One region of the Kitasatospora sp. NPDC097643 genome, then DNA from elsewhere that is predicted to be linked to it. Evidence: predicted binding sites of a transcription regulator. Region 1 holds the regulator's gene; the other holds the start of a gene.
The links. The regulator HspR, encoded in region 1, represses chaperone genes until heat shock. The targets are predictions, from matches to a motif close to TTGAGNNNNNNNNNCTCAA.

Region 1 (4,666 bases):
CACCAGGTCGGCGGACTGCAACGCCCGGAAGTCGGACGGAACCCGCGGCTCCGGCGCCCGCCCGGCGACGGTCCAGGCATCGCTGTGGTGCGCGCTGTACACGGCGGCACCGCTGCGCAGCAGCGTGGTGCGAAGCGTCGTCAGCCGCGTCCGGCTGGCGAGCGTCACCACACTGTCCGCCGGCCCGGTCAGCCGCATCAACGGCGCGGCCAGAAACACACGTGCACGCCGGCCCTCGGGGGCCTGGCTGTCATGGTGACGCAGGTAGGGCTCGGTCATGTCGACTCCGGGGGAAGGCCGACCGGGGGAGTGAGCGTCGGCGATGCGTTGGTTGTTGGCTGCTCTAAGAAGGGATGTTGCTGACGAACCGGCTTAACATTTGACGGTACATTGGCAGGTGTGGTGCCCTGTCGGACCATCGGGAGCGAACTGATCGTCCATCGCGGGGTGGCGTCGCGTCCAGGGTTGGCCTGTGTCATCTGGATGACTGGCAGGGAGATGACGCACATCCCACACACCGGGTCAGGTGACAGCCTCCCTCTCGTGCGGCACTATGTGTCCCGTTATCCTGCTTGACACTTCTAGTGGCGATTCCCGAGGGAGGGAGTGGAGGCATGCCTAACATGCGTCGATTTGTCCGCAAGGTTGTGCTCTCGTTGGCCGTCGCGGCTGCTGTTCTTGGTGGCGGCTCTCTCGCAAATGCCGCCGACTCTCACGTGACAGCTGCCCCCGCGGCTGCCAAGACCCTTGCGGATGACCTTGCCTGGACCTGAACCCGGTCGTATGAGTCTGGCCGTATGCCGGGCGATCCGTAGCATGAGCCGGCCCGCCGGTAGCGGGCCGTGACTCAGTCGGCGGGCTCCTGAGCCTTTCGGCCGAGAACGTATCCGAGCTGGAAGAGCGAGTCGACCTTGTAGTCGTCTCGCATTTCAGCTATATGCCGCGCCAATGTTCGCTCGCTGATTCCCAGGCGTCGTGCGATGACCCGGTGGTTGGTGCCTTCGAGCATCTGGTCAATAATCGTTTGGCGCAGGCGGGACACCACCTGCTGCGGCACTATGCGATCGCCTTCGAATTCCAGCGCGCGACCCCAGCACCGCTCGAACACCTCCTCGACGAGGTAGCCGATGATTGCGGGATCGTAGATGAAGGCCGCGAGGCTCATGTCGTCGACGATCGGGATCACGGCCACGCGTCGGTCCATCACTATGAGCCGCGTGTAAGGCTCGTCGAGGGTCCGGTACTGGCCTCCGGCCTGGGCAAGTCTGGCCACATAATCCCGCGTCGGCTGGTGGTAGCGGGTGCTGGCGTGGTAGATCGTCCGCATCCTTGTGCCGCTGCGGAGCGTGTTCAGATCCTGCTCGATCATTACGGCGAGGACGTCCGGTGGCCGCGGGCCACCGGGTTGCAATGCCAGGGCCTCCTCCATGCCTGACGACCGGCACTGCTGTACCCGCTGATGAATAAGAGCCTTTCCTCGCACATACTCGATCGACCCTCCCTCCTGTTTCGGAGCGTGGAATTCCTGCGCGAGCTCCTGCAGTTCGGAAGGGAGGGATACCGCGCGCGACAGAAGCTCCAGCGCCTGACGCTGCCAGGAATGGCTGAGGCTGGCCGAGAGTTGAGTGGGATCGGCGGCTATGAAAACGTCGGGATCGTCGGTGTCGGGTATGAGAAGGCCAATCCTCACCAACTCGTCCCGTGCAGAATCGGTCTGATCGAGATCGGAGCCCAGCGGCAGGTGACCGTCCCGTCGGATGACGGCCAGATAGAGCGCTCGCGCTTCGGCCGAGAGGACGGTCAAGCCGGCGGCAATGGGCTGCTCTCGTTCACTCACCTGCGGCTCCTTGCCGTTACCGTGATGCCTGCGTCCCAGCAGTGCCGACGCTGAATCACGGTTCAGCATGCCAGACCTGGTGAGTCGCTGGACGAGGACATGTGGCTGAACTCTCTCACCCGGAACGGAGCCGCCGGCACCCCCCGAACAGGAGGAGCCGGCGGCCGTGGTGATTGTGCAATGGACAAGTCAGCGCTTGGGGCGCCAGACCACCAGGGCGCTGGATTGGGGGGTGGGGGGCTGGTAGGGAACGAGGTCGCGGCGGTAGGAGGCGTGCACGGCGGCTTCGCGTTGCTGGAGGGCGGTGGCGGCGCCTTCGAGGGAGTCGACCAGTTCGGTGATCCGGGACTGGAGGGCGGCGACCTGGTTCTCCAGTTCGATGATCCGCTTGATGCCGGCCAGGTTGATGCCCTCGTCCTGGGAGAGCCGCTGGACCTCGCGCAACTGCTGGATGTCGCGGGCGGAGTAGCGGCGGCCTCGGCCGGCGGTGCGGTCGGGGCTGACCAGGCCGAGGCGGTCGTACTGGCGCAGGGTCTGCGGGTGCAGGCCGGAGAGCTCGGCGGCGACGGAGATGACGTACACCGGGGTGTCCTCGGTGAGGACGTACTGCGGCGGGGCCGAGGGGCGCCGGGGGCGGCGGCCGTCGCCGGGCAGGCCCTCGCCGATGCCGGGGCCGATCGGGCCGCCGACGCCGCCGGAGCCGTCCGGGTTCATCGGATTCATCGGGGACATCTGGTCGTCACGCTCCCTTCGCCGCCCGGAAGAGGGCGGCTCGCGGGTCGTCGGAGGCGGTGGCCTCGCGGTACTGCTCCAGGGCGTTCAGCGCGTCGCCGGTGACGTGCTGGGGCACCACGACCTCGACGGTGACGAGGAGGTCGCCGCGGGTGCCGTCCTTGCGGGTGGCGCCCTTGCCGCGGGCGCGCATGGTGAGGCCGTTGGCGCTGCCCGGGGGCAGCTTGAGCTTGACGGCGGGGCCGTTGAGCGTGGGCACCTCGATGGTGCCGCCGAGGGCCGCTTCGGGGAAGGTGACCGGGACGGTGACGGTGAGGTTGTCGCCCTTGCGCCCGAAGACGGGGTGCGGGTCGACGTGCACGGTGACGTAGAGGTCGCCGGGCTGGCCGCCGCGTTCGCCCTGGGCGCCCTTGCCCTTGAGCCGGATGCGCTGGGCGTCCTGGACGCCGGCCGGGATGCGGACCTGCATGGTGCGGGCGGAGCTGGCCCGGCCGCTGCCGTGGCAGTCGGTGCAGGGGTCGTCGACGATCATGCCGCGGCCGCGACAGTCCTTGCAGGGCTCGGAGAGCGCGAACGCGCCCTGGCCGCGGCTGACGGTGCCGGCGCCGACGCAGGTCGGGCAGACCCGCGGGGTGGTGCCGGACTTGGCGCCGGTGCCGTTGCAGCTGCGGCAGGGGGCCTGGCTGGTCATCCGCAGCGGGACGGTCGCGCCGTCGACGGCCTCCTCGAAGGAGAGCGTCACCTCGGTCTCGACGTCGGCGCCGCGCCGGGGCTGGGCCTGCCGGGTGCCGGTGCGGTTGAAGAGGCCGCCGAAGACGTCGCCGAGGCCGCCGCCCCCGCCGCCGCCCTGGCTGCCGCTGAACAGGTCACCGAAGTCGAAGCTGTAGTTGCCGGCGCCGGGGCCACCGGCCCGGAAGCCGCCGTTGGCGAAGAGGCTGCGGGCCTCGTCGTACTCCTTGCGGCGCTTCTCGTCGGAGAGGACGTCGTACGCCTCGGAGATGTCCTTGAAGCGTTCCTCGGCCTTGGCGTCGCCCTTGTTCGCGTCGGGGTGGAACTCGCGCGCGAGCTTGCGGTACGTCTTCTTGATCTCGGTGGCAGTGGCGTCCTTGGGCACGCCGAGGACCTTGTAGTAGTCCTTTTCCACGTAGTCCTTGCCACTCACGGCTCCCGCCACCTCCCGATGTCCATCGTCACTGCGCTGTCAACAGCCCGGCCGGAAGGGGCTGCTGACAGCGCGCTGCGGAGCCGGCCGGTGTTGTTGCCGGCGTACGACTCCGCAGCGCACTGGTTGTCAGCTGTCACGGGTGGTCAGCTGTCCGAGCCACCGTCGGTCTTGTCCGCGTCGCCGGACTTGGCCTGGTCGGCGGTGTCCGGGGAGCCCGCGGTCTGGGTGCCCGGCTGGGGCTCCGCGACGGCGACCATCGCCGGGCGGATGATCCGCTCGCCGATCCGGTAGCCGGGCTGGAGGATCTGCACACAGGTGTCCTCGGTGACGTCCGAGGAGTAGCTGTGCATCAGCGCCTCGTGCATGGTCGGGTCGAAGGGCTCGCCCTCCTTGCCGAACTGCTGGAGGCCCAGCTTGGCGACGACCGTCTCCAGGGACTCGGCGACGGACTTGAAGCCGCCGGTGACCTCGCCGTGCTCGCGGGCGCGGCCGATGTCGTCCAGCACCGGGATCAGGGACTCCAGGATGTTGGAGACCGCGATCTCGCGGACGGTCAGCCGGTCGCGCTCGACCCGCTTGCGGTAGTTCTGGTACTCGGCCTGCAGGCGCTGGAGGTCGGCGGTGCGCTCGGCGGCCTCGCGCTTGGCCGCGGCCAGCTCCTCGGAGGACGAGGCCGCGTCGGCACCACCGGCGGCGGCCTCCTCGGCCGCCTTGATCACGGCCTCCTCGGCGGCGGAGTCGTCGCCGGGCTTGCCGCCCTGCGGCTTGTCCGTCATGCCGCACCGCCCTTGGGCTTCTCGTCGTCCACGATCTCGGCGTCGACGACGTCGTCGTCCTTGGCACCGGTGGCACCGGCGGCGTCACCGGCCGGGGCGGCACCGGCGGCGTCGGCGTTGGCGTAGAGCGCCTGGCCGAGCTTCTGGGCGGTGGTG
Region 2 (4,666 bases), on a different contig from region 1:
CAGGAGGGCGAGCTTGCCCTTGATCGAGCGGACCGGGTCGAGCGGCCGGATGTCGGCCCAGACCCGGCGGGCGGCGCGGGCGGCGAGCGTCTGCGAGCGCGGGCCGTCGGTGTCCCCGTTGCGTTGCTGTGGAAAGGTCATTGGTCCCCTGTGCTCCCCGCGGGTGATCGCCGGCGCGGTGCGCCCGGCGGTTCGGCGACTGCGGACACGGGCCCCCCGGCGGCCCGTTGCCCGAGGTCCGCCGCTTAGGAGAGCGGGGCCTCCAGCGCGTACCCGACACCGTGCACGGTGCGGATCCAGCTCGCGCCGATCTTCCGGCGCAGCGCCTTGACGTGGCTGTCCACGGTGCGGGTGCCGGACGCGTCGGTCCAGTCCCAGACCTCGGCCAGCAGCTGCTCGCGGGTGAGCACCGCGCGCGGCTGGGCGGCCAGGCAGGCGAGCAGGTCGAACTCGGTGGGCGTCAGGTGGACGTCCCCCGAGGCCAGCCGGACCCGGCGCTGCACGTGGTCGATCTCCAGCTCGCCGAAGCGCAGCGAGCCGAGCGCGGGCGTGCGGGCGGCCTGCTGGGCGCGCTCGACGCGGCGCAGCAGCACGTTGACCCGGGCGGCCAGTTCGCGCATCGAGAACGGCTTGGTCATGTAGTCGTCGGCGCCCACGCCGAGACCGACCAGCAGGTCCGTCTCGTCGTCGCGCGCGGTCAGCATCAGCACCGGCACCGGTCGCTGGGCCTGGATCCGGCGGCACACTTCGAGGCCGTCGAAGCCGGGCAGCATGATGTCGAGGACGACCAGGTCGGGCTGCCAGGTGTGGAAGCCGTCGACCGCGCCCGGGCCGTCGTGGGCCACGGCGACCTTGAAGCCCTCCGCGCCCAGCCGGGCCGCGATCGACTCCGCGATCGTGGGCTCGTCCTCCACCACCAGCACTCTGCGCTGGCTGCTCACCGCGCCGCCGGTGTTGCTGCTGTCCTGCTGAATTTCTGTCACGGTCACGCCACCGCCCCCAGGGCTGCGGGCCGGCCACCTGTGGGGATGGCGGGGCTCCGCTCGTAGTCTTGTTCCGTCGTGGACTGTGCCGGGTCCGCCGTCCCGTCGCGCGCGGATCGGAGGACGGACTGTGGGCCGCCCACGTCTCCCGCGCACTCCGCAGCGTACGGACAGTGGATGCCTCCCGGCAGGTGGACCGGACGTTTCCGGCCCGTGGGCCGGCCTGTCAGGCCGCCCTCGGACCCACTCGCGAGTGGGCACGGGCCGATACCTTACCCGGCGATTTTTCCGCGGGTAACGGTACGTATGCAGTCGAGTTGACGCCAAGTCGCCGGTCAGAGGCCTTACTGACGCGTTAATCGGAAGAAGGTCCGGACCAATGGCGGAAATCCGGCCGACCGGTAGGCCGGGGGACTTCACGGGCTTTTCCCAGCTGGCTCTCAGGACTCCGACGTAACGTGGTCACGACAACGCCCCGCCGGGTGGGATTTCCGGCGCGCGCCGGTACGTTGGGCTCCTGGCGAGTAGCCGGTTGCTGTGGGCGTGGAGCGGGAGGCGGCATGGCTGGACTGCGGCGAGGTGCCGGACGGAACGGGTCGCCGCCGGCCGGGCCGCCGTACGGGATGCTCCGGTACGGCCTGCGGGCCGGCGTCGTCGACTGGTTGCTGGAGCGGGTCCCGACGCCTCGGCGCAACCCCTTCACGCTGGGCTATCTCGCCGTGGTCGGCGCGACCACCACCTTTGCCAAACTGGCAGATCCCGATCTCGTCCTGCGTCTGCAGGAGGCCTCCAGTTCCGACGGCCACAATCTTTTGCAGCATCCTTTGCGCGCGCTGGTGCTCAGCGGATTCTGGGTGGCCGGCGAGGTGTGGATGCCGTACCTGTGGGGATTCGCCTTCACCCTGGCGCCGCTGGAGCGCCGGGTCGGGCCGGCCCGGGCGGCGGCCGTCTTCGCGATCGGGCACGTCACCGCCACCCTGCTCTCCCAGGGCGTGGTGATCGCCGCGGTGGAGACCGGGCGGCTGGAGTCCGCGGCGATGGACTACCTGGACATCGGCGTCAGCTACGGCGTGCTGGCCTGCCTGGGCGCGGTGGCCGGGCTGCTCTCCTGGCGCGGGCGGCTGCTGGCGCTGGGCAGCGCCGGGCTGCTGATCGCCGAGCAGATCCTCACCGAGCAGGACGTGGTCACCGCCGTCGGGCACCCGGCCGCGCTGCTCACCGGGGTGGCGCTGTGGCGCTGGCTGCGCCGGGCCGAGCGGCGCCGACCGCGCCCGCGCCGGGTGGCCGTCCCGGCGGCCGGCTCCTCCTCTTCTTCCTCCCCGCCCGCGCCCGCGCCCGCGGCCGGCGGGGCCGGAGTGCCGGCCGCGCACTGAGGGTGGTCGGACCGGCACGGGGCCGGTCCTGGTCGGGTGACTCGTTCGGGTGATTTTGACGGCCCCGCCTGCGGCCTTTCCCGTTCGCTCACAGCGAACAGAACGTCGGGAACATCCGGCGGGCGCCGGGCCTTAGTCAGGTCGACTCAAGTTCGCTGACTGGGGAGAGATCATGGCATCGACGTCCACACCGCTCACCCTGCCCGTCCTGCCGCTCGACGACGAGGTCGTCCTGCCGGGCATGGTCGTCCCGCTGGACCTCAAGGACACCGAGGTGCGCGCCGCGGTGGAGGCGGCTCGCGCCGCGGCCACCGGCGCCGGCAAGCCGCAGGTCCTGCTGGTTCCGCGGGTGGACGGCTCGTACGCGGCGGCCGGCACGCTGGCCACCGTCGAGCAGGTCGGCCGGCTGGCCGACGGGGAGCCGGCCGCGCTGGTGCGCGCCGTGCGCCGGGTCCGGATCGGCGTCGGGACGACCGGCCCCGGCGCCGCCCTCTGGGTGGAGACCACGCCGTTCCGGGAGTCCTCGGTGGGCACCCCGGTGGCCGGCCGGGCCGCCGAGCTGGTCAAGGAGTACAAGGCGCTGTCCACCCAGTGGCTGCGCCGGCGCGGCGCCTGGCAGATCGTCGACCGGGTGGCGCAGATCGAGGGCGTCGGCGAGCTCGCCGACAACATCGGCTACGCGCCCTTCGTCACCGCCGAGCAGAAGCTCAAGGTGCTGCTGGAGGCCGACCAGGTCGCCCGCCTGGAGTACGCGCTGACGCTGCTGCGCGACCACCTCGCCGAGGAGGAGGTCAACGACACCATCCGCAAGGACGTCGAGGAGGGCGTGGCCAAGCAGCAGAAGGAGTTCCTGCTGCGCCGTCAGCTGGAGGCCGTCCGCAAGGAGCTGGCCGAGCTCAACGGCGACCCGGCGGACGAGGAGGGCGACTACCGCGCCCGGGTCGAGGCCGCCGACCTGCCCCAGAAGGTGCGCGAGGCCGCGCTCAAGGAGGTCGACAAGCTCGAACGCGCGTCCGACCAGTCGCCCGAGGGCTCCTGGATCCGCACCTGGCTGGACACCGTCCTGGAGCTGCCCTGGAACGAGCGCACCGAGGACGCGTACGACATCGCCGGCGCCCGCGCGGTGCTGGACGCCGACCACGCCGGCCTGGCCGACGTGAAGGAGCGCATCGTCGAGTACCTCGCCGTGCGCAAGCGCCGGGCCGACCAGGGGCTCGGACTCGTCGGCGGTCGCCGCGGGGGTGCGGTGCTGGCCCTGGTCGGCCCGCCCGGCGTCGGCAAGACCTCGCTCGGCGAGTCGGTGGCCCGCGCCATGGGCCGCAGCTTCGTGCGGGTCGCGCTCGGCGGCGTCCGGGACGAGGCCGAGATCCGCGGCCACCGGCGCACCTACGTCGGCGCGCAGCCCGGCCGGCTGGTGCGGGCGATCAAGGAGGCCGGCTCGATGAACCCGGTCGTCCTGCTCGACGAGATCGACAAGGTCGGCTCCGACTACCGGGGCGACCCGGCCGCCGCGCTGCTGGAGGTGCTGGACCCGGCGCAGAACCACACCTTCCGGGACCACTACCTGGAGGTCGAGCTCGACCTCTCGGACGTCGTTTTCCTCGCCACCGCCAACGTGCTGGAGGCCATCCCCGAGCCGCTGCTCGACCGGATGGAGCTGGTCCGGCTCGACGGCTACACCGAGGACGAGAAGGTCGTCATCGCCCGGGACCACCTGCTCCCGCGCCAGCTGGAGAAGGCCGGGCTCGGCGGCGAGCAGGTCCTGGTCGAGGAGGCGGCGCTGCGCCGGCTGGCCGGGGAGTACACCCGGGAGGCCGGGGTGCGGAACCTGGAGCGCTCGATCGCCCGGGTGCTGCGCAAGGTGGCCGCCCAGACCGAGCTGGGCGAGCGCGAGCTGCCGGTCGCGATCGGCGCCGGCGACCTGCGGGCCCTGATCGGCCGGCCGCACCACGTGCCGGAGTCCGCCCAGGAGCCGGCCGAGCGGCGCACCGCCGTCCCCGGGGTGGCCACCGGGCTCGCCGTGACCGGAGCCGGCGGCGACGTCCTCTACATCGAGGCCTCGCTCGCCGACGCCGAGACCGGCGGCACCGGGCTGACCCTGACCGGCCAGCTGGGTGACGTGATGAAGGAGTCCGCGCACATCGCGCTCTCCTTCCTGCGCTCGCGCGGCGCCGAGCTGGAGCTGCCGGTCACCTCGCTGCGCGACCGCGGCGTGCACCTGCACGTCCCGGCCGGGGCCGTCCCCAAGGACGGGCCGAGCGCCGGCATCACCATGACCACGGCGCTGGCCTCGCTGCTCTCCGGCCGCAA

Region 2: lon (endopeptidase La) is a predicted target of HspR. The motif match lies at 2,488-2,506, and genes of this name have one in related genera.

Annotation. Positions count from the first base shown of each region.
Region 1 covers NZ_JBEOSA010000063.1:389-5,054, reverse strand. The annotation lists gene ABTY15_RS31030 (hypothetical protein) at 1-279, opposite strand, end outside; gene ABTY15_RS31025 (helix-turn-helix domain-containing protein) at 848-1,837, opposite strand; gene ABTY15_RS31020 (heat shock protein transcriptional repressor HspR) at 2,027-2,551, opposite strand; gene dnaJ (molecular chaperone DnaJ) at 2,577-3,731, opposite strand; gene grpE (nucleotide exchange factor GrpE) at 3,878-4,510, opposite strand; partial or broken gene ABTY15_RS31005 (Hsp70 family protein) at 4,507-4,666, opposite strand, start outside.
Region 2 covers NZ_JBEOSA010000004.1:63,985-68,650, forward strand. The annotation lists gene ABTY15_RS04445 (sensor histidine kinase) at 1-141, opposite strand, end outside; gene ABTY15_RS04450 (response regulator transcription factor) at 246-983, opposite strand; gene ABTY15_RS04455 (rhomboid-like protein) at 1,544-2,356, shown strand; gene lon (endopeptidase La) at 2,529-4,666, shown strand, end outside.